Linked DNA regions of Shinella zoogloeoides. The protein of the gene in region 1 interacts with the protein of each later gene in a pairwise test. Links are inferred from orthologs where the notes say so. Each region holds a gene or a part of one and is shown on either strand. Other genes may lie near its edges. The genes, in order: rpe and eno.

The links.
Region 2: the proteins of rpe (region 1) and eno interact in binary tests that used the Escherichia coli proteins (3 or more experiments, as listed by UniProt). The link is inferred for Shinella zoogloeoides from one-to-one orthologs.

What each region holds. Positions count from the first base shown.
Region 1 is NZ_CP132311.1:1,742,149-1,753,536, forward strand. What follows is about bases 8,642-11,383. They hold rpe (ribulose-phosphate 3-epimerase), read left to right. Parts: upstream 8,642-9,544; coding sequence 9,545-10,222; downstream 10,223-11,383. Other genes in these bases: Q9316_RS09830 (P1 family peptidase), read left to right, coding at 8,642-9,478; Q9316_RS09840 (DUF2259 domain-containing protein), read left to right, coding at 10,219-10,953; Q9316_RS09845 (hypothetical protein), read left to right, coding at 10,950-11,383. Outside these bases: Q9316_RS09780 (DEAD/DEAH box helicase), read left to right, coding at 1-1,154; Q9316_RS09785 (NUDIX domain-containing protein), read left to right, coding at 1,164-1,601; Q9316_RS09790 (TfoX/Sxy family protein), read right to left, coding at 1,574-1,891; Q9316_RS09795 (molybdopterin-binding/glycosyltransferase family 2 protein), read right to left, coding at 1,894-3,504; Q9316_RS09800 (XdhC family protein), read right to left, coding at 3,501-4,199; Q9316_RS09805 (XdhC family protein), read right to left, coding at 4,199-4,525; Q9316_RS09810 (vWA domain-containing protein), read right to left, coding at 4,536-5,780; Q9316_RS09815 (AAA family ATPase), read right to left, coding at 5,780-6,652; Q9316_RS09820 (flavin reductase family protein), read right to left, coding at 6,731-7,183; Q9316_RS09825 (ABC transporter substrate-binding protein), read left to right, coding at 7,400-8,476; more of Q9316_RS09830, read left to right, coding at 8,477-8,641; more of Q9316_RS09845, read left to right, coding at 11,384-11,388. UniProt on the Escherichia coli protein: Catalyzes the reversible epimerization of D-ribulose 5-phosphate to D-xylulose 5-phosphate.
Region 2 is NZ_CP132311.1:1,470,829-1,480,133, reverse strand. What follows is about bases 6,392-9,305. They hold eno (phosphopyruvate hydratase), read right to left. Parts: upstream 8,529-9,305; coding sequence 7,254-8,528; downstream 6,392-7,253. Other genes in these bases: kdsA (3-deoxy-8-phosphooctulonate synthase), read right to left, coding at 8,658-9,305; Q9316_RS08345 (FtsB family cell division protein), read right to left, coding at 6,807-7,115; pdhA (pyruvate dehydrogenase (acetyl-transferring) E1 component subunit alpha), read right to left, coding at 6,392-6,658. Outside these bases: lipA (lipoyl synthase), read right to left, coding at 1-552; lpdA (dihydrolipoyl dehydrogenase), read right to left, coding at 641-2,086; Q9316_RS08365 (SGNH/GDSL hydrolase family protein), read right to left, coding at 2,193-2,834; Q9316_RS08360 (pyruvate dehydrogenase complex dihydrolipoamide acetyltransferase), read right to left, coding at 2,850-4,196; Q9316_RS08355 (pyruvate dehydrogenase complex E1 component subunit beta), read right to left, coding at 4,212-5,594; more of pdhA, read right to left, coding at 5,612-6,391. UniProt on the Escherichia coli protein: Catalyzes the reversible conversion of 2-phosphoglycerate (2-PG) into phosphoenolpyruvate (PEP). It is essential for the degradation of carbohydrates via glycolysis.

The DNA.
Region 1 (11,388 bases):
ACCGCAAGCTGGAGCGCGGCGCCGACGTGCTGATCTGCACACCCGGCCGCCTGCTCGACCATTGCGAGCGCGGCAAGCTGCTGATGACGGGCGTCGAGATCCTCGTCATCGACGAAGCCGATCGCATGCTCGACATGGGCTTCATCCCGGATATCGAGCGCATCGCCAAGCTCATCCCCTTTACCCGCCAGACGCTGTTCTTCTCGGCCACCATGCCGCCGGAAATCCAGAAGCTGGCCGACCGCTTCCTGCAGAACCCCGAGCGGATCGAGGTGGCGCCGCCCTCCTCCACCGCCAAGACGGTGACGCAGCGCTTCGTCGCCACCCACGGCAAGGACTACGAGAAGCGCGCGACGCTGCGCGACCTCATCCGCGCGCAGGACGACCTGAAGAACGCGATCATCTTCTGCAACCGCAAGGTCGACGTCGCCGACCTCTTCCGTTCGCTCGACCGCCACGGCTTCTCCGTCGGCGCGCTGCATGGCGACATGGACCAGCGGGCCCGCACGACCATGCTGGCCAACTTCAAGGAAAACAAGCTGACGCTTCTGGTGGCTTCCGACGTCGCGGCCCGCGGCCTCGACATCCCGGACGTCAGCCACGTCTTCAACTTCGACGTCCCGATCCATGCCGAGGACTATGTCCACCGCATCGGCCGCACCGGCCGTGCCGGCCGCTCGGGCGCAGCCTTCACCCTTGTATCCAAGCGCGACGGAAAGTTCGTCGACGCCATCGAAAAGCTGATCGACCAGAAGGTCGAATGGCTGAGCGGCGGCATCGAGGACCTGCCGCAGCAGGCCGAGAGCGAGGAGCGTGAACGCCCCCGCGGCGGCCGTGATCGCGGTGGTCGTGACCGCGACCGTGATCGTTCGCGCGGCCGTGGAAAGAGTGAAACCCGCGTAGCGGAAACCCGCATCGAGACCAGCGAGACCGAAGAGAAGGTGGACGTCGTGAAAGCTGAACGCAAGGCGGAAGGGCGGCCGCAGACTCCCGCTCGCAATCCGCGGGCCGCAAACCATGCCGCTCCGCGTCCGGCCAATGACGACAGCCGCGATCGCCGCAATCGCTATCGCCGCGACGAGGACGATGGTCCGACGCCGCTCGGCTTCGGCGAAGACGTTCCGGCCTTCATGCTGATCGCCGGCAAGGCCTGATCCCTATCCATGCCCATTCCCGGCATCGACGTGCCAGGCCTCGGTTGCGGCCTGGCGCTTTTGCGTGAGGGCAGGCTTCTGCTCTACCGGCGCCTGCGCGCGCCGGAAGCCGGAACGTGGAACATCGTCGGCGGCAAGATCGATCACATGGAACGCGCGATCGACAGCGCCCGCCGCGAGGCGGAAGAGGAAACCGGGCTTTCCATCGGCGCCGTCGATCTCCTGTGCATTTCCGAGCAGATCATCGCGGAGGAGCGCCAGCACTGGCTCTCGCTCATCTATGTGAGCGAGGATTTATCCGGCGAACCGCGCGTCATGGAGCCGGAGAAGCTGCCGGAATTCGGCTGGTTCCCGCTCGACGCCCTGCCGACGCCGCTATCGCGCTTCGCGGCCGATGCCGTGAAGGCGCTCAAGACGCGTCACCTGGCGCGCAGCGCCGCCTCGTAGGCCCGCCGCACCCAGATGCCCATCTCGTCCGGATCGTCGAAAGCTTCGTCGGGGATCGACCAATAGGGCATCTTCACCGGCTTGCCCTGCTTTCCCTCATAGAACCACTGCCGGCAGCCGGCAGCCGCGAAGTCGGGCGCGCTCTCGTCGTCGGCCTTCAGCAGGATCTCGCCAAACACTTCCAGCGCCAGGATGCGGCCCTGGTGGTAGATGCCCTTGCCGCCGAACATGCGCTTGATCGTCACCGGCCCCAGCGCCTGGAACATTTCCTCGATCGTATCGCGATCCATGTCTACCCTTTCAGAATGCCGCCCGCGGCGACGACCGCCTCCGGCGTATCGACATCGATATGCGCCGCCTGGCCGATCTCCACGTCGACCACATCGAGCCCCGCGCTCTCGACAATATGCCGCGCGCCGACATCGCCTTCTAGATGAAGAATGGCGGCGAAGGTCGACCGGGGCAGCACGACGGGGTTGCCGCGCTTGCCGCCCGAAACCGCCCGCACGATGGCATGTCCGCCGGCAGCAGCAAAGGCATCAAGCAGCATGCGCACATCCGCGCCGGTGACATGCGGCATGTCCGCCAGCATCACCACGACGCCGTCGCAGCCCGGCCCAAGCATGGAAACGCCTGCCCGCAGGGACGTCGACATGCCCTGCGCGTGATCCGGGTTGCGCACGATATCGATCGCGAGCCCGGCAAGCTCCGCCTCGATCTCCTCCGCCCGGTGCCCCGTCACGACCAGAACCCGTGACGGCTTGGCCGCAAGCGCCGCCTCCACGGAGCGGCGGACGAGCGCTTCGCCGTCGAAGGCGGCGAGCAGCTTGTGGCTGCCCTTCATGCGGCTGGCGCGGCCGGCGGCGAGCACCAAAGCCGCGACGGACAAGGGCCGCTCCGGCGCGCGCAGGTCGCGCGGCTGCGGCCGGCTCGGGATTTCCGCAAGAAGCCCGCCAACGCCCATGCCCGTTATCTCCTGCGATCCCGGCGTCTCGCCGGCGAAAATGCGGGCAAGAACCCAGTCAAAGCCGTTTTCCTTCGGGCTGCGCGCGCAGCCAGGCGCACCGAGCACCGGCACCGTCCCGACGCGCGCCAGCACCAGAAGGTTTCCCGGATCGACGGGCATGCCGACATGCTCGACAATACCGCCCGCGGCGCGGATGGCAGCGGGAATCACATCGTTCGCATCGGTGACGGCCGACGCGCCGAAGACGACGACAAGGTCGTTTTCCCGCACGGCCCGGCGGATGGCATCCGCAACCTCAGCCGTGCGGTGCGGCACCCGTATCTCGTCCGTCAACCGGCTGCCGGACGGGTGCAGGCGCTGTTCGAAAAGCCGCCGGGTCTTGTCCATGACGGAAACCTTGAGCGTCGGCAATTGCGAGGCGACGAGGCCGACGCGGTGCGCCGCAAACGGCTTGACCTCCAGCGCCCGGCCCGCCGCCAGCACCGCCGCCGCCGCGCGCGCCAGCCTTTCGGGCACAGCGAGCGGAATGATCTTGATCGTCGCCACCATGTCGCCGGCCGAAACGCCGGCATGATCCGGCAGGGTGGCGATGGTGATGGACGAGTCGATGCGATTGAACCGGTCGATGGCCGCACGGTCCGCGATGAAGAGACCGTTCGCCTTGGCATGAAGGTTGATGCGGCCGGTGGCGGGCGGCGTGAAGGCGAGATGGTCGGGCTCGATGGCCGCCGCGATCAGCGCAGCGGCCTCGTCCTCACCGATATCGCCCTCCTCAAGACGCACCGCGATCACGGTCGCTACGCCGGCAGCGGCGAGCGCCGTGCGGTCCTCGACAGTCACCACATGCCCCTTGTGCAGCGAAAGCCCCTCCGCCCGCACGCCATGCGCCAGCCGCGTGCCGACTGCCTCGGCGACCGGAATTTCCCCGAAGATCATGATGCCGCCCCGCGCAGCGGCCGGCGGCGCAGATGCTCGATGATGTCGGCCAGGACCGCGACGGCGATCTCCGCCGGGCTTGCGGCGCCGATATCGAGGCCGATGGGCGCCGATATGCTTGCGATCTCCGCTTCGCCATGCCCCATTTCCTTCAGGCGCTCGACGCGCTTGGCATGGGTCTTCCGGCTGCCGAGCGCACCGACATAGAAACAGCCAGCGGACAATGCCTGCGACAGGGGAAAATCGTCGATCTTCGGATCGTGCGTCACCGCCACGAGCGCCGTATAGGGATCGAGCGGACGCGTTTTCAAACCGTCCTCCGGCCACTCCGCCACGAGATCGATACCGGCGAATCGTTCTTCCGTGGCAAACGCCGTGCGCGGATCGATGATGCAGACGTCAAAACCGGCGACCATGGCCATTCGCGCCAGCGCCTGGCTGATATGTACCGCGCCGATGACGACGATGCGCGCCGGTGGCAGGTGAACGTTCAGGAAGAATTTCCGGTCTTCCACCTCCACCACGCCGGATTTCCCCGAGCGGAAAGCATTCGCGATACTCTCGCCCAACGGCCCGGCAACGGGATCGCCCTCGCAGATCACCCGGTCGCGCCCGTCGCCGAGGTCCGTCAGGTGGATGACGGCGCGGCGCGCGGCGCGTTCCCTGTTCAGTTTTCGCAGCAGATAAGGATCCATCAGCCCACCCGTTCCACATAGACGCGGATGCGCCCGCCGCAGGAAAGCCCGACGCGCCAGGCGGTTTCATCGGCAACGCCGAACTCCAGCATGCGCGGCTCGCCGTCGCCTATCACTTCCATCGCCTCGCTGATCACCGCGCCCTCGACGCAGCCGCCGGAGACGGAGCCATGGAAATTGCCCTTGCCGTCGATGACCAGATGGCTGCCGACCGGGCGCGGCGCTGAACCCCAGGTCTCCACCACCGTGGCGAGCGCCACCATGCGTCCGTCGTCCATCCAGCGTTCCGCGGTCGCCAGAGGGTCCAGCATATCGGTCGCGTCCATTCTTCTCCTCCTATGCAGCCGGCAGGAAACGACGGGGATCGCCGGCGCCACGCCGTGCCTCGCCGGACAGCGCCGCCACCAGATCCGCCATGGCCTCCAGATTGTGCACCGGGCGCAGCTCGTCCACATGCGGCAGCATGGCCCGCACGCCGCGCGCCCGCGCCTCGAAGCCCTCGAAGCGCAGCAGCGGATTGAGCCAGACAAGCCGCCGGCAGGAACGGTGCAGCCGGTCCATCTCCTTTTCGAGCAGGTCGATGCCCTCGCGCTCCAGCCCGTCGGTGATCAAAAGCACGACGGCACCTTGCCCCAGCACGCGGCGCGACCAGAGCCGGTTGAACACCTGCAGCGTCTCGCCGATGCGCGTGCCGCCGGACCAGTCGCTGACCGTCTGGCTGCAAGCCTCGACGGCGAGATCGGGATCGCGGTGGCGCATCTGGCGCGTGACGTTGCTGAGCCGCGTGCCGAACAGGAAGGCATGGGTGCGGCGCCGCTGCTCGCCGAGCGCATGCAGGAAATGCAGGAAGATGCGCGTGTACTGGCTCATCGAGCCGGAAATGTCGGCCAGCACGACGAGCGGCGGCGCGACCCACTTCGGTTCGCGGTGCCGCGGCAGGATCAGCGCACCGCCGGTGCGCATGGCGTGGCGCATGGTGGCGCGGGCATCGATCGTCACCGGCCGGTTGCTGCGGCGAAAGCGGCGCGTGCGCACCTCGTCCAGCGGCAGCACGAGATTGGCGATCGCCCGCTTGGCCTCGGCAAGCTCAACCGCGCTCATCTGGGCGAAATCGGTCTTGCGCAGCATCTCGCTGCCGGAGGCGGTGAAGCGGGAGTCGATCTCGATATCCGGCTCGTCGCGCGGCGGACGCCGGTCCTCGCGTCCGCCGAACAGCGCGTCGGAGACACGGGTTTCCCCCGCCTTGCGCTTCTCCCGTTCCTCATGCCGCGTCACGACCGGCGACATCAGGGCGATCATTTTTCCGACGAGATCGCGCGAGCGCCAGAACAGCCGGAAGGCCTCGTCGAAAACGGCACCGTCCTCGTGGCGCTTGACCAGCGTCGCATGCAGCGCGGTATAGAATTCCTCCCTGTCGACGATGCCGATCGCCTGCACCGCCTCGATGGCATCCGTCACCGACGCTGGCCCAAGCCGCAGGCCCGCCTTGCGCAGCACGCGGGCGAAGAACACGATATTGTCGGCCAGCCGTCCATCCATGGCGGCGCCCGTCCCGTCGCTGCCCGCCGCGTTCATCATCATCACCCCGCCGCCAGACCGGTTTTCACCTCGTCGAGCAGTTTGCGGCCCTCCGCGCCCTCGATGCGGGCGATGTCGTCCTGGTATTTGAGCAGGGTGCCGAGCGTGTCCGACACCGTTTCGGGGTCGAGCGCCACCCGGTCGAGCTCGGTGAGCGCCGTCGCCCAGTCGATGGTTTCGGCAACGCCGGGGTTCTTGAAGAGGTCGAGCGTGCGCAGCTTCTGCACGTAGGCGACGATCTGCTGCGAGAGCAGCGCGTTGCAGCCCGGCACCTTGCGGCGGATGATCTCCAGCTCCTGCGCGGCCGCCGGATAGTCCACCCAATGGTAGAGACAGCGCCGCTTCAGCGCGTCGTGCACCTCACGGGTCCGGTTCGTGGTGATGATGACGATGGGCGGCTCGGCGGCGCGGATCGTGCCGAGCTCCGGCACGCTCACCTGGAAATCGGAAAGCACTTCCAGGAGGAAGGCCTCGAAGGCCTCGTCGGTGCGGTCGAGTTCGTCGATCAGGAAGACCGGCGCGCGCCCGTCCGGCGAGGACAGCGCCTGCAGCACCGGCCGGCGGATCAGGTAGCGCTCGGAGAAGATATCGGCTTCGATGCGGCCACGATCCGTGGTGCCGGCGGCTTCGGCAAGGCGGATCTCCAGCATCTGCGCCGGATAGTTCCACTCGTAGACCGCCGAGGAAATATCGAGGCCCTCGTAGCACTGAAGGCGGATCAGCGGCCGGTCAAGCGCCGATGCCAACACCTTGGCGATCTCCGTCTTGCCGACGCCGGCCTCGCCCTCCAGGAAGAGCGGCCGCTTCATGCGCAGCGACAGGAAAAGCACGGTCGCCAGCGCGCGCCCAGCGAGATAATTGCCCGCCGAGAGCATATCGACGGTTTCGTCGATCGATTGCGGAATGTGTCCAAGTTTATAGGGCACGCAACTCCTCCAGTCCGGAGGATGAACTTATAGCGTGCGGTAGCCCCGGTCCATATAGAGAAGCGCCGGTTTGTGCTCGCCGAAGGAAACGCCCAGCACTTCGCCGATCAGCACCATATGCGTCGCCATGACCTTGAACTCGACGAGGCGGCAATCGAAGGCGGCGAGCGCATCCTTCAGAACCGGCGCGCCGGTCACCAGCTCCTGCCAGTTGCCCATGGCGAAACGCTCTTCCGAGGTCAGCGCCGGGTTGCGGCCGGAAAACGCATTGGCAAGGTCGATCTGGTCGGCGGCGAGCGTGTTGAGCGCGAAGCGGCCGCTCTTCTCGAAGACCGCATTTTTCGGGTTGGAGGCGTTGACGCAGGCCAGCACCATGGCGGGATTGTCCGACACCGAGCAGGCGGCGGTGATCGTGACGCCGCGCTTCTCGCCCTCATGTACCGTCGTCACGATCTGCACATGCCCGGCATAGCGGCTCATGGCATCACGATAGAGCGACGCGTCCACCAACAATCTGTCCAACACGACGTTCTCCTTTGACACAGGAGATACATGGCGAAAGTGAAGAAAAATGTAACCCCCGAAGTCGAATTTTCCTGTCTTGCCAGAGACAAACGGCGTTTTGTGAAGATATTTCTCTTTGACGCCCCAGGCGCGATCCTTACAAAGGGCGTGATCGCAATCCATGGATTGAGAATGAGAACCGCCTTCCTTGCCAGCCTGCTCGCCGCTTCAGCGCTCGCCGCCTCGCCCGCAGCCGCCGCCGGCCTCACCTTTGCGGTCGTCGCACCGAAGGAAGGACCGCTTGCGATTCTCGGCCAGCAGGTGCGCGACGGCGCGCGTTTCGCGGCCGAAGCGAACGGCGACAAGGTGATGGAGATCGCGGAGGCCTGCGACGATACCGATGGCGAGCGCATCGCCACTGACATCCTCGCCGCGGATGCCGTCGCGGCCGTCGGCTTCCTGTGCACGGAAGGGCTTGCGGCCGCGCTGCCGGCGCTCGCCGAGGCCAAGGTGCCGGCGATCACGCTGTCCGTGCGTTCCGGCATCCTCATGGAGGATGCGCTGAAGAAGCGCTGGCCGCTCTTCCGCCTCGCGCCCGGCCCGAAGGCTGAAGCCGACAAGGCGGTCGAGATCATCACCCGCGACTGGAAGTCCGAGCCCTTCGCCCTCATCGACGACGGCACCATCCACGCCCGCGAGCTCGTCGAAACGGTCCGGCTGCGGCTGGAAGAGGTCGGCATGAAGGCTGCCTTCGTCGACACGTTCCGCCCGGCGCAGGAACAGCAGCTCACGCTCGTGCGGCGCCTTGCCAAGACCGGCGTGACGCATGTCTTCGTCGGCGGCGACCGGACGGATGTCGCGGTGATCGCCCGCGATGCGAAAGCAGAGAAGACGCCGCTCGCCCTTCTCGGCGGCGAGGCCCTGCTCGGCGCCGATCCGCTCGTGCCGATGACGGAGGGCGTGGAGGCCATTGCCTTGCCCGACTACGGCACGCTGCCCGAGGGCCGGCCGCTCGCGGCGTCGATGCTGGAAAAGGATATCGTCGCGGAAGGCTATGTCCTGCCGGCCCATGCCGCCGTGACGGCGCTCGCGACGGCGGCGGCGGCAGGCGGCGACCTCATGGAAAAGCTTGCCGCCGGCAGCTTTGCGACGGCAGTCGGCACCGTGGCGTTCGGCGCGGATCATGAGATGCGTGAAAATCCCTATGACCTGCTCGTCTGGCGCGCGGGCGCCTTCGTGCCGGCCGAAACTGCCCCGGAAAGCGAATAGATGAAGCCCGGTCCGAGGAACCTCATTACCGATGTCGCCGGCCTCACGGTCGGCAACGCGACGGACCATCGCCTGCGCTCCGGCGTCACAGTCGTTCTGTGCGAGGAGCCGGCGACGGCGGCCGTGCAGGTGCTCGGCGGCGCGCCGGGCACGCGGGAGACGGACCTGCTGGAGCCGCACAACACGGTGCAGACCGTCGATGCGCTGGTTCTGTCCGGCGGCTCGGCCTTCGGCCTCGATGCGGCCTCCGGCGTGCAGGCGGGCCTGCGCGAGGCGGGGCGCGGCTTTGCCGTCGGCCCCTTTCGCGTGCCGATCGTGCCCGCCGCCATCCTCTTCGACCTGATGAATGGCGGCGACAAGGACTGGGGCCGCTACCCGCCCTATCGCGAACTCGGCTACGCCGCGCTGGCCGATGCGGGCACGGATTTCGAAACCGGCAGCACCGGAGCCGGCACCGGAGCGCTGACGGCCACATTCAAGGGCGGCCTCGGCTCGGCCTCCAGCATTCTCGATTGCGGCTTCACGGTCGGCGCCCTTGTCGCGGTCAATGCGCTCGGCTCCGCAACGGTCGGTGACAGCAGGCATTTCTGGGCCGCGTCTTTCGAGGAAGGTAGCGAGTTCGGCGGGCTCGGCCTGCCCGCGCCCTTCCCGGCCGACGCCCGGACGCCGCGCACGAAAATGTCACGCCGCCCCACCGGCACGGAAAACACCACGATCGCCGTCATCGCCACCGATGCGGCGCTCACCAAGGCAGAGGCCAAGCGCCTCGCCATCGCCGCCCATGACGGCTTCGCCCGCGCGCTCTGGCCGGCGCATACGCCGCTCGACGGCGACCTCGTCTTCGCGCTCGCGACCGGGAAAAGCGGACGCTCGCCCGCGCCGGAAGATTTCATCGAGCTTTGTGCGGCGGCGGCTTCCACCATGGCCCGCGCCATCGCCCGCGGCGTGCATGATGCGAGGTCCCTGACCGGAGACGTCATGCCGAGCTGGGCAGGGCGGTAATTCGCCCGTTGTTCCGCCCTGCCGGGAATGATATGGCCACGCCAAAATTCTTGCCAGGAGCCTGACATGACCCTCCCCATCCGGATCGCGCCGTCCATTCTTGCGGCCGACTATGCGAAACTCGGCCAGGAAGTGCGCGACGTCGTCGCGGCCGGCGCGGACTGGATCCATCTCGACATCATGGACGGTCATTTCGTGCCGAACATCTCCTTCGGGCCAGACGTCATCAAGGCGCTACGCCCGCATACCGATGCCTTCTTCGACTGCCACCTGATGATCGCGCCGGCCGATCCCTATCTCGAAGCCTTTGCCAAGGCCGGCTGCGACAGCATCACCGTGCATGCCGAGGCAGGCCCGCATCTCGACCGTTCGCTGCAGGCCATCAAGGCGCTCGGCAAGCGCGCCGGCGTGTCGATCAATCCGGCAACCTCGGAAAGCGTGCTCGAATATCTCCTCGACAAGATCGACCTCATCCTCGTCATGACGGTAAACCCCGGCTTCGGCGGCCAGAAGTTCATTCCGGCGATGGAGGAGAAGATCCGCCGCGTGCGCGCCCTCGTCGGCGACCGGCCGATCGATATCCAGGTGGACGGCGGCATCACCGTCGATACGATCGCCCTCCCCGCTGCGGCCGGCGCCAACGCCTTCGTCGCGGGGTCGGCCATCTTCGGCGGCGGCCATGTTGACGCCTATCGCAAAACCATCGACACTCTGCGCAGCAATGCGGAGGGAGCGCGGGCGTGAGCATCTTGCGAAGAGCGGCAATCGCCCTTGCGGCGTCCCTGCTATCAACGGCAGGCGCATCGGCGGGCGATTTCTCGACCTTCCAGTCCCTCGGATTCTCGCCCGACGGCAAGATCTACGCTTTCGAGGAATTCGGCATCCAGGACGGCTCGGGCTTCCCCTATTCCAACGTCTATTTCATCGACACGCAGAAGGACGCCTATCTCGCCGGCACACCGATCCGCGTGCGCATAGACAGCGAAGAGGCTGACATCGCCAAGGCGCGGGCGGATAGCCGCTACAAGGCGAAGGCGCTGATCGATCAGCACAAGGTGCTCTCCAATACCGGCGTGCTCGCCGCCTTCAACCCGATGGGCGAAGGGAACGTGGACCCCAGGCGCATCGAATATGTTCCGCATGCGATCGAGCCGGTGCCGGGCGGCAGCTACGCGCTGACGCTCGACGAAATCGCGCTGGACCTGCCGGACATGTGCCGGGACATCGCCCCGGACGGCGGCAAGGGTTTTCGCCTGAAGCTCGTCAGGCGCGACGGCCAAGCAACCGACAAGGTGCTGCACGAGGACACGCGCGTGCCGGAAAGCCGCAACTGCCCGATCTCCTATCAGATTTCGGGCGCCGTCGCCTTCCATCCGTCCGGCGCCGATCCTGTTCATGTCGCGCTCGTGCTGGTGCGTAGCTTCGGCTTCGAGGGTGCCGACGGTCGCTGGATCGCCGTGCCCTTCCGGCCTTGAACAGGGCCATCGCAGCAGCGCAAGGCAACGGGGCCTTTCGTGACGGGCCCGCACCGATCGTCCCGCACCTGCCGCTCCTCCTTGGCGGCGCGGCCGCCTGGGGCCTGCTCATGGCGGCCTGCGCCTTCTTCTCGCTCGTGATGCAGGGCCGCTGGCAATCCTTCCATCTGGAAAAGATCCTCGTCATCTATTTTGCCGGCGGGTTTCTCGCCTGGCTCTGCGTTCTGCCGATCGCGCGCCTGCTCTCGCGCCGCCGCAGCGCCGAGGCGCGCTTTGCCGCCCATTTCGCGCTGTTGAGCCTCGGCACGGTCGCCATGACGGCCTTCGTCTTCGCCATGGACTACCGGCTGTTCTATGCGCAGTGGCACCAGCCGTTCGGCACGCGTACCTGGTTCCTGCAGTTCCTCTTCACCTCGGCCGGCGCCACCTACCAGT
Region 2 (9,305 bases), 280 kb from region 1 along the record:
GACGTCTGGCTTGGCGGCGACGACGCGCTCCAGCGCACCGGGCTTCTTGAGGAAGTCGGGCGTCAGGATCTCGATGGTCGTCAGCGGCGATGCCGCACGGATCGCCCAGATCACCTTCTCGAAATGCTCCGCGCCACCGTCTTCCAGGTCGTCGCGGTCGACGGAGGTGATGACGACATGGGAAAGGCCCATCTGCTTGACGGCCTTGGCGACGTTTTCCGGCTCCTCCATGTCGAGTGCATTCGGCTTGCCCGTCGCCACGTTGCAGAAGGCGCAGGCGCGGGTACAGATCTCGCCCATGATCATGAAGGTCGCGTGCTTCTTGTCCCAGCACTCGCCGATATTCGGGCAGCCCGCCTCCTCGCAGACCGTCACGAGCTTGTGGGAGCGCACGAGATCGCGCGTTTCCTGATAGCCCTTGGAAACCGGCGCCTTGACGCGGATCCATTCCGGCTTGCGCAGCACCTCGGTATCTGGCCGATTGGCCTTTTCCGGGTGGCGCACGCGCTTGGCGTCCGGCGTCAGGTTGGTGCGGTCGAGAATGGTGACCATGTTATCCACTTCCTAGCAGGCTTCTACGCCTGTCTTGCGGACCAAAATTCGAGAAGCCCGCCTCATGTGGAGGCGGGCTTTAGCACGTTCAAGCGTTGAGTGCACGCCCATAGGCATCGAGCACACTTTCCTTCATCGTTTCCGAAATCGTCGGATGCGGGAAGATCGTGTGCATCAGTTCTTCCTCGGTCGTCTCCAGGTTCATGGCGACGACGAAGCCCTGGATCATCTCGGTCACTTCCGCGCCCACCATATGCGCGCCGAGAAGTTCGCCGGTCTTCTTGTCGAAGATCGTCTTGACCATGCCCTGGTCCTCGCCGAGTGCCACGGCCTTGCCGTTGCCCGCGAAGGTGAAGCGGCCGACGCGGACATCGCGGCCCTGCTCCTTGGCCTTGGCTTCGGTGAGGCCGACCGAGGCGACCTGCGGGTGGCAGTAGGTGCAGCCCGGGATCTTGGACTTGTCCATCGGATGGACGTTCGGCAGGCCGGCGATCTTCTCGATGCAGATGACGGCCTCGTGCTCGGCCTTGTGGGCCAGCATCGGCGGGCCGGCGACGTCGCCGATGGCGTAGATGCCCGGCACGTTCGTCTTGCCGTAGCCGTCGATGGCGATGAAGCCGCGGTCGGTCTTCACGCCCAGCGCCTCGAGGCCGATATTCTCGATGTTCGCCTGCACGCCGACGGCGGAGATCATGCGATCGGCGGTGATCTTCTCGACCTTGCCGTCCTTCATCTCGACATGGGCGGTGATGGAGTTGGCGCCCTTCTCGACCTTGGCGACCTTGGCCTCCAGATGAATCTTCATGCCCTGCTTTTCGAATTGCTTCTTGGCGAGCGCCGAGATTTCGACATCCTCGACCGGCATGACCGTCTTCATCACTTCGACGACGGTGACGTCGACGCCGAGCGTGCGGTAGAAGGAGGCGAACTCGATGCCGATGGCGCCCGAGCCCATGACGAGCAGCGACTTCGGCATTTCCTCCGGCTTCATCGCCTCGAAATAGGTCCAGATCAGCTTACCATCAGGCTCGATGCCCGGAAGCGCGCGCGGGCGGGCGCCGGTGGCGATGACGATGTGCTTGGCGGTATAGGTGCCTTCGGGCAGGACGTTCTTCGGCAACGGCGCCTGCGGCTGCTGGATCGCCTTCGTCGTCTTGGACACGACGATCTCGCCCGGCTTGGTGAGCTTTGCCTCGCCCCAGATGACGTCGACCTTGTTCTTCTTCATCAGGAAGCCGACGCCGCCGTTCATGCGCTGGGCGATGCCGCGCGAGCGGGCGACGATGGCCTTCAGGTCCGGCGTCACCGAACCCTCGATCTTCACGCCGTAATCGCCCGGATGCTGGGCGTAATGGAAGATCTCGGCCGAGCGCAGCAGCGCCTTGGTCGGGATGCAGCCCCAGTTGGAGCAGATGCCGGCGAGATGCTCGCGCTCCACGATGGCCGTCTTCAGGCCAAGCTGCGCCGCGCGGATCGCTGCGATGTAGCCGCCCGGCCCCGAACCGATTACGATGACGTCGTAGGATTGAGCCATGTCGTTTCCTGCCTCACTTGTTGCGCGGGAACGAAGCGCCGCGTCTTGTTCTCATCAGTTCATTCCAATGCAATTGCGGTCGCAAACCGCTTCTGCCGGAAATGCCTTAAAGTCCGAGCATCATGCGCACGACCGGCTCGATACCCTTGCCGATCGCCCGCGTGTTCGCCGCATCGAGATGCACGCCGTCGAGCGGTGTCGTTTGCGCCACCGAGCCCGCATCGAAGAAGCCGCAGCCGATCTCGTCCGCTAGGTCCGCATAGAGCGTCGCCAGCATGGCCGACTGCTCCACGCCGCCGGCGAACATCGCCGCGAAGGCGGTGTTGGCGGTCTCGCTGAGCGGTGGCGGCGAGACCATCAGTATCTCCGGCCCCTCCTGCGCGCCGAACGACCAGGCGTGGTGGCGCACCAGCTCCGCCAGCCGCTCCATGCCCTGCACAGCGCCGAAGGCCGTGCCGCAGATGGCCGGCTTCATGTCGTTGGCACCTAGCAGGAGAATGACGAGGTCGATCGGATCGTGGCTGTGCAGGATGGTCGGCAGAATGCGCGCGCCGTTGCGGTCGCAATCCGCCAGGTGGTCGTCATAGGCGGTGGTGCGGCCGTTGAGGCCCTCCGCGATCACGGTGACGCCGGGCCCCAGGGCCTTGGCGAGCACGCTCGGCCAGCGATCCTCGAAGGCGTGCCGGTCGAGCGTTTCCGCGTTGTAGCCCCAGGTCAGGCTGTCGCCGTAGCAGAGAACCGTCTTCATGGCCGCACCCCGCTATCAGACGAGCATCCCCATCGGGTTCTCGATGTAACGCTTGAAGGCTCCGAGAAGCTCGGCGCCGAGCGCACCATCGACGCAGCGGTGGTCGGTGGAGAGCGTGACCGTCATCGCGTTGACAATGACCATCTCGCCCTTCTTGACCACGACCCGCTCCGTCCCCGCACCAACTGCGAGGATCGTCGCATGCGGCGGGTTGACGACGGCGGCGAAGTTCGAGACGCCCATCATGCCCATGTTGGACACCGCGGTCGTGCCGCCCTGGTACTCTTCCGGCTTCAGCTTGCGTTCCTTGGCGCGCTTGCCGAGGTCCTTCATCTCATTGGAGATGGTGGAGAGCGTCTTCGTTTCCGCCTTGCGGATGATCGGCGTGATCAGGCCACCCGGGATGGAGACGGCGACGCCGACATCCGCGTGCTTGTGCTTGACCATGTTGCTGTCGGTCCAGGAGACGTTGGCATCCGGCACGTCGCGCAGCGCGAGCGCCATGGCCTTGATCACCATGTCGTTGACCGAGAGCTTGTAGGCCGGCTTGTCTTCCTTGCGCGGCGCCGAATCGTTGAGCTGGGCGCGCAGCGCCAGCAGCGCGTCGAGCTCCACGTCGACCGAGACGTAGAAGTGCGGGATCGTCTGCTTGGATTCCTGCAGGCGCTTGGCGATGGTCTTGCGCATGCCGTCATGCGGCACGAGCTCGTAGGAGCCCTGCTCGAACAGCTTGAGCACCGCCTCTTCCGACATGCCCTTCGGCGCGGCGGCAGGGGCTGCGGACGCGGCAGCGGCCGGCGCTGCTGCAGCGGCGGGCTTGGCACCGCCGGAGGCCGCGGCCTTCTCGACGTCGCTCTTGACCACGCGGCCATGCGGACCGGAGCCGGAAACCGCGGAAATGTCGATCCCGGCTTCCTTGGCGATACGGCGGGCGAGCGGCGAGGAGAAGACGCGGTTGCCGTCCCTGGCCGGGGCCGGTCCTGCCGAGGCGGCCGCGGCCGGAGCGGCGGCAGCCGCCGGCTTTTCGGCTTCCTTCGGCGCTTCCGCCTTGGCTTCGGGCGCCTTGGCTTCCGCCTTCGGCGCGGAACCGCCGCCGGCAGCAGCGGCCGAGACGTCCTCGCCCTCAGCGGCGAGGATGGCGATGAGGGTGTTGACCTTCACGCCTTCCGTACCGGCCGGCACGACGATCTTGGCGACCGTGCCTTCGTCGACGGCTTCGACTTCCATCGTTGCCTTGTCGGTCTCGATCTCGGCGATGACGTCACCGGATTTCACGGTGTCGCCTTCCTTGACGAGCCACTTGGCCAGATTGCCCTCTTCCATGGTGGGCGAGAGCGCCGGCATCGTGATGTTGATCGGCATACCTCAGCCCTCCCCTTACTTGTAGCAGACGGTTTTGACCGCCTGGACGACTTCGCCGACATTCGGCAAGGCCAGCTTTTCGAGGTTCGCGGCGTAGGGCATCGGGACGTCCTTGCCGGCGATCGTCAGGATCGGCGCATCGAGATAGTCGAAGGCCTGCTGCATGACGCGGGTTGCGATCTCGGTGCCGACGGAGGACTGCGGATAGCCTTCCTCGACGGTGACGAGACGGCCGGTCTTCTTGACCGATTCGATGACCGTCGGCAGGTCCATCGGGCGGATGGTGCGCAGGTCGATCAGCTCGACGTCGATGCCTTCCTTCTCGAGTTCGGCGATCGCCTTGATGGCATAGGTCATGCCGATGCCGAAGGAGACGACGGTAACGTCGTTACCCTTCTTGTGGATGCGCGCCTTGCCGATCGGCAGCACGAAATCGTCCATCTTCGGCACTTCGAAGCTCTGGCCGTAGAGGATTTCGTTTTCGAGGAAGATGACCGGGTTCGGATCGCGGATGGCCGCCTTCAGGAGACCCTTCGCGTCGGCAGCCGTATAGGGCATGACGACCTTGAGGCCGGGGATCTGGCTGTACCAGGCGGCATAGCACTGCGAATGCTGGGCCGCCACGCGGGCCGCCGCGCCGTTCGGGCCGCGGAAGACCATCGGCGCGCCCATCTGGCCGCCCGACATGTAAAGCGTCTTGGCGGCCGAGTTGATGATCTGGTCGATCGCCTGCATGGCGAAGTTGAAGGTCATGAACTCGACGATCGGCTTCAGGCCGGTCATGGCCGCGCCGACGCCGACGCCGGCAAAGCCGTGCTCGGTGATCGGCGTATCGATGACGCGGCGGGCGCCGAATTCCTGCAGCAGGCCCTGCGTGATCTTGTAGGCGCCCTGGTATTCGGCGACTTCCTCGCCCATGACGAAGACGTTATCGTCGCGGCGCATTTCTTCCGCCATAGCGTCGCGCAGCGCTTCGCGCACTGTCGTCATCACCATTTCGGTGCCGGCCGGAATATCCGGATCGGCGGCGGTCTCGCCCTTCGGCGCGGCCGGAACCGGCGCTGCGGCGGCCGGAGCCGGAGCAGCAGGCGCGGCGGCTTCCGCAGGCTTTTCGGCGGCGGCGGCCTTGGGGGCCGCGACCGAATCGGCGCTTTCGCCATCCTGCAGCAGCACGGCGATCGCCGTGTTGACCTTGACGCCTTCGGTGCCGGCGGCGATCAGGATCTTGCCGATCACGCCTTCATCGACGGCTTCGACTTCCATCGTCGCCTTGTCGGTTTCGATCTCGGCGATGACGTCGCCGGACTTGACGGTGTCACCCTCGTTCTTGACCCACTTGGAGAGCGTGCCCTCCTCCATGGTCGGAGACAGGGCGGGCATGAGAATTTCGATTGGCATTGGTGTCCCTCCCCGGATTACAGCAGGATGTCGGTGTAGAGTTCGGATACATCCGGCTCCGGATCGGACTGCGCGAAATCGGCGCTGTCGGCGACGATGTCACGGACGTCCTTGTCGATCTGCTTGAGATCGTCTTCGCTTGCCCAGTTGTTTTCCAGAAGACGGGCACGCACCTGCTCGATCGGGTCGTGCTCGGAGCGCATCTTCTGCACCTCGTCCTTCGAGCGGTACTTCGCCGGGTCGGACATGGAGTGGCCGCGATAGCGGTAGGTCTGCATTTCGAGGATGACCGGACCCTTGCCGGAGCGGCAATGTTCGACGGCCTCGTCGGCGGCGGCCTTGACCGCGCGCACGTCCATGCCATCCACCTGGAAGCCGGGGATGTTGAAGGAAGCGCCGCGCTGCGAGAAGTCGGTCTGGGCGGAGGCGCGCGAGACGGCCGTGCCCATGGCGTAGCGGTTGTTCTCGATCACGTAGATCACCGGCAGCTTCCAGAGCGCCGCCATGTTGAAGCTCTCGTAGACTTGGCCCTGGTTGGCGGCGCCGTCACCGAAATAGGCGAGCGAGACGTTGTCGTTGCCGCGGTAGCGGTTGGCGAAGGCGAGGCCAGTGCCGAGCGAGACCTGCGCGCCGACGATGCCATGGCCGCCGTAGAAGTGCTTTTCCTTGGAGAACATGTGCATGGAGCCGCCCTTGCCCTTGGAAAGGCCGCCGCGGCGTCCGGTCAGCTCCGCCATCACGCCGCGCGCGCTCATGCCGCAAGCGAGCATGTGGCCGTGGTCGCGATAGCCGGTGATGACCTGATCACCTTCCTTCAGTGCCAGCTGCATGCCGACGACGACAGCTTCCTGGCCGATGTAAAGGTGACAGAAGCCGCCGATGAAGCCCATGCCGTAGAGCTGGCCGGCCTTTTCCTCGAAACGCCGGATCAGCAGCATCTCGCGATAGGCTTTGAGATCGTCTTCCTTGGAGAATTCGGCGATGGTGCCGCCAGTGAAGTCTTTCTTCGCAGGCTTTGCCGCAGTCTTGCGGCTGGACGTGGACGCGGTTTTACGCGGAGCCATTCGTTCCTCCCTATGTTTGCCCTTTGAGGAAACCATAGGGGAGAAATTCCACCTCAGCAATGCCATAAATGCATGGCTTATATTCTTTGTAAGCCGCTGATTAGTAAGGCAGATTTACGATTAACAAGATTTCGGTTAATCGAGTTTTTCAGTGGAAAATGACGATTTCGTCGTTCCGCGACATGTTGAGATACGAGCGCGCCTTCTCGTCCAGCATATCGCGTTCAAGCGAGCCGTCACTCATCAGGGCGACCTCTTTTTCCAGGATCTGGCGCTGCCGCACGAGCACGTCCAGACGCGCCTGTCGCTCTACTCTCTGTCGCTCGAAATCCTCCATTCCGCGCAGACCGAAGTCACCATGGACGGAATGATAGCCGAAGTAGGAAAGGAATGCGACCGTAATAACCGGCAGTGCCAGCCGGCCGAATTTCCGCTTTTTATGATGTTTGGTCCACATGTCCGTGCCCCGATACGCAATACGGGATCGACACTAGCGGCAAGCGGTTAACCGACCATTGACCATGATGGACCGGTCAAAGAAAAAACCCGCATCCGGAGATGCGGGTTTCGCCATTGCGGAAAAACTGTTTTGCGATCAGCCGCGCAGGATGCCGCGGCCGGCATACTTCGCCTGGGCGCCAAGCTGCTCCTCGATGCGGATGAGCTGGTTGTACTTGGCGGTACGATCCGAACGGGCGAGCGAGCCGGTCTTGATCTGGCCGCAGTTCGTGGCGACCGCCAGATCTGCGATCGTGGAATCTTCCGTCTCGCCCGAGCGGTGCGACATGACGGCCGAATAGCTCGCCTTGTGCGCGGTCTCGACGGCGTCGAGCGTTTCGGAGAGCGAGCCGATCTGGTTGACCTTGACGAGGATCGAGTTGGCAACACCCATCTTGATGCCGTCGCGCAGGCGCGCCGAGTTCGTCACGAAGAGGTCGTCGCCGACGAGCTGCACTTTCTTGCCGATCTTGTCGGTCAGCGCCTTCCAGCCGTCCCAGTCGTCCTCGGCCATGCCGTCCTCGATCGAGAAGATCGGGTACTTTGCCGAGAGTTCGGCAAGGTAATCGGCCATGGCGCCCGGCTCCAGCGTGCGGCCTTCGCCTTCCAGCACATACTTGCCGTCCTTGAAGAATTCGGTCGAGGCGCAGTCGAGCGCGATGAACATGTCCTCGCCCGGACGGTAGCCGGCCTTCTCGATCGACTTCATGATGAAGTCGAGGGCGGCCGGGGCGGAGGCGAGACCCGGCGCGAAGCCGCCTTCGTCGCCGACATTGGTGTTGTGGCCGTCGGCGGCGAGCTGCTTCTTCAGCGTGTGGAAGACTTCAGAGCCCATGCGCACGGCATCGCGTACATTGTCGGCGCCAACTGGCACGATCATGAATTCCTGGAAGTCGATCGGGTTATCGGCATGCGCGCCGCCATTGATGATGTTCATCATCGGCACCGGCAGGATGCGGGCGTTCGGACCGCCGACATAGCGGTAGAGCGGCAGGTTGGCCGCTTCCGCGGCAGCCTTGGCGACAGCGAGCGACACACCGAGAATGGCGTTGGCGCCGAGGCGCGCCTTGTTCGGCGTGCCGTCGAGTTCGATCATGGTCTGGTCGATCTGGATCTGGTCTTCCGCGTCGAGCCCGCCGATCGCCTCGAAGATCTCGCCGTTGACGGCGGCAACGGCATTCTCGACACCCTTGCCGAGGTAGCGCTTGCCACCGTCGCGCAGTTCGACGGCTTCATGCGCGCCGGTCGAGGCGCCCGACGGAACGGCCGCGCGGCCGAAGCTGCCATCCTCGAGGTGCACGTCCACTTCGACGGTGGGGTTGCCGCGGCTGTCGAGAATCTCGCGGCCGATGATGTCGATGATAGCAGTCATGGATATCGTCCTGGTTCGGGGTTTATTAATCGATTAAAATCCACTTCTAATCGACCATGTGGAAATTACAATGGCGTGATGGCGCCAGAAAAAACGAATGGCACGTCTCCGTGTCATCCGTTTGAAGTCTCAACCCTTGGCGATCGCGTCGAAGGCCAGCAGTTTTTCGAGAAGCCGCGGCATGTCCTTCAGGTGCACCATGTTGGGGCCGTCGGAGGGCGCATTGTCCGGATCCTCATGCGTCTCGACGAAAAGGCCGGCGATGCCGACAGCCACCGCCGCCCGCGCGAGCGTCTCCACGAATTCGCGCTGGCCGCCGGTCGAGCCACCCTGCCCGCCCGGCTGCTGCACGGAATGGGTCGCATCGAACACGACAGGCGCGCCGAGCGAGGCCATGATCGGCAGAGAGCGCATGTCGGAGACGAGCGTGTTGTAGCCGAAGGAGGCGCCGCGCTCGCACAGGAGCACGTTCGGATTGCCGCTCTCGGTGAATTTGGCGAGCACGTTCTTCATGTCCCAGGGCGCGAGGAACTGGCCCTTCTTGACGTTGATCGCACGGCCGGTCTTGGCGGCAGCGACCAGAAGATCGGTCTGGCGCGACAGGAAGGCCGGGATCTGGAGGATATCGACCGTGCCGGCCACGAGGCCGCACTGTTCCTCGGTGTGAACATCGGTCAGCACCGGAAAGCCGAAATCCTTCTTGAGATCGGCGAAGATTTCCATCGCCTTCTCAAGGCCGATGCCGCGCTTGCCGGCGATCGACGTCCGGTTGGCCTT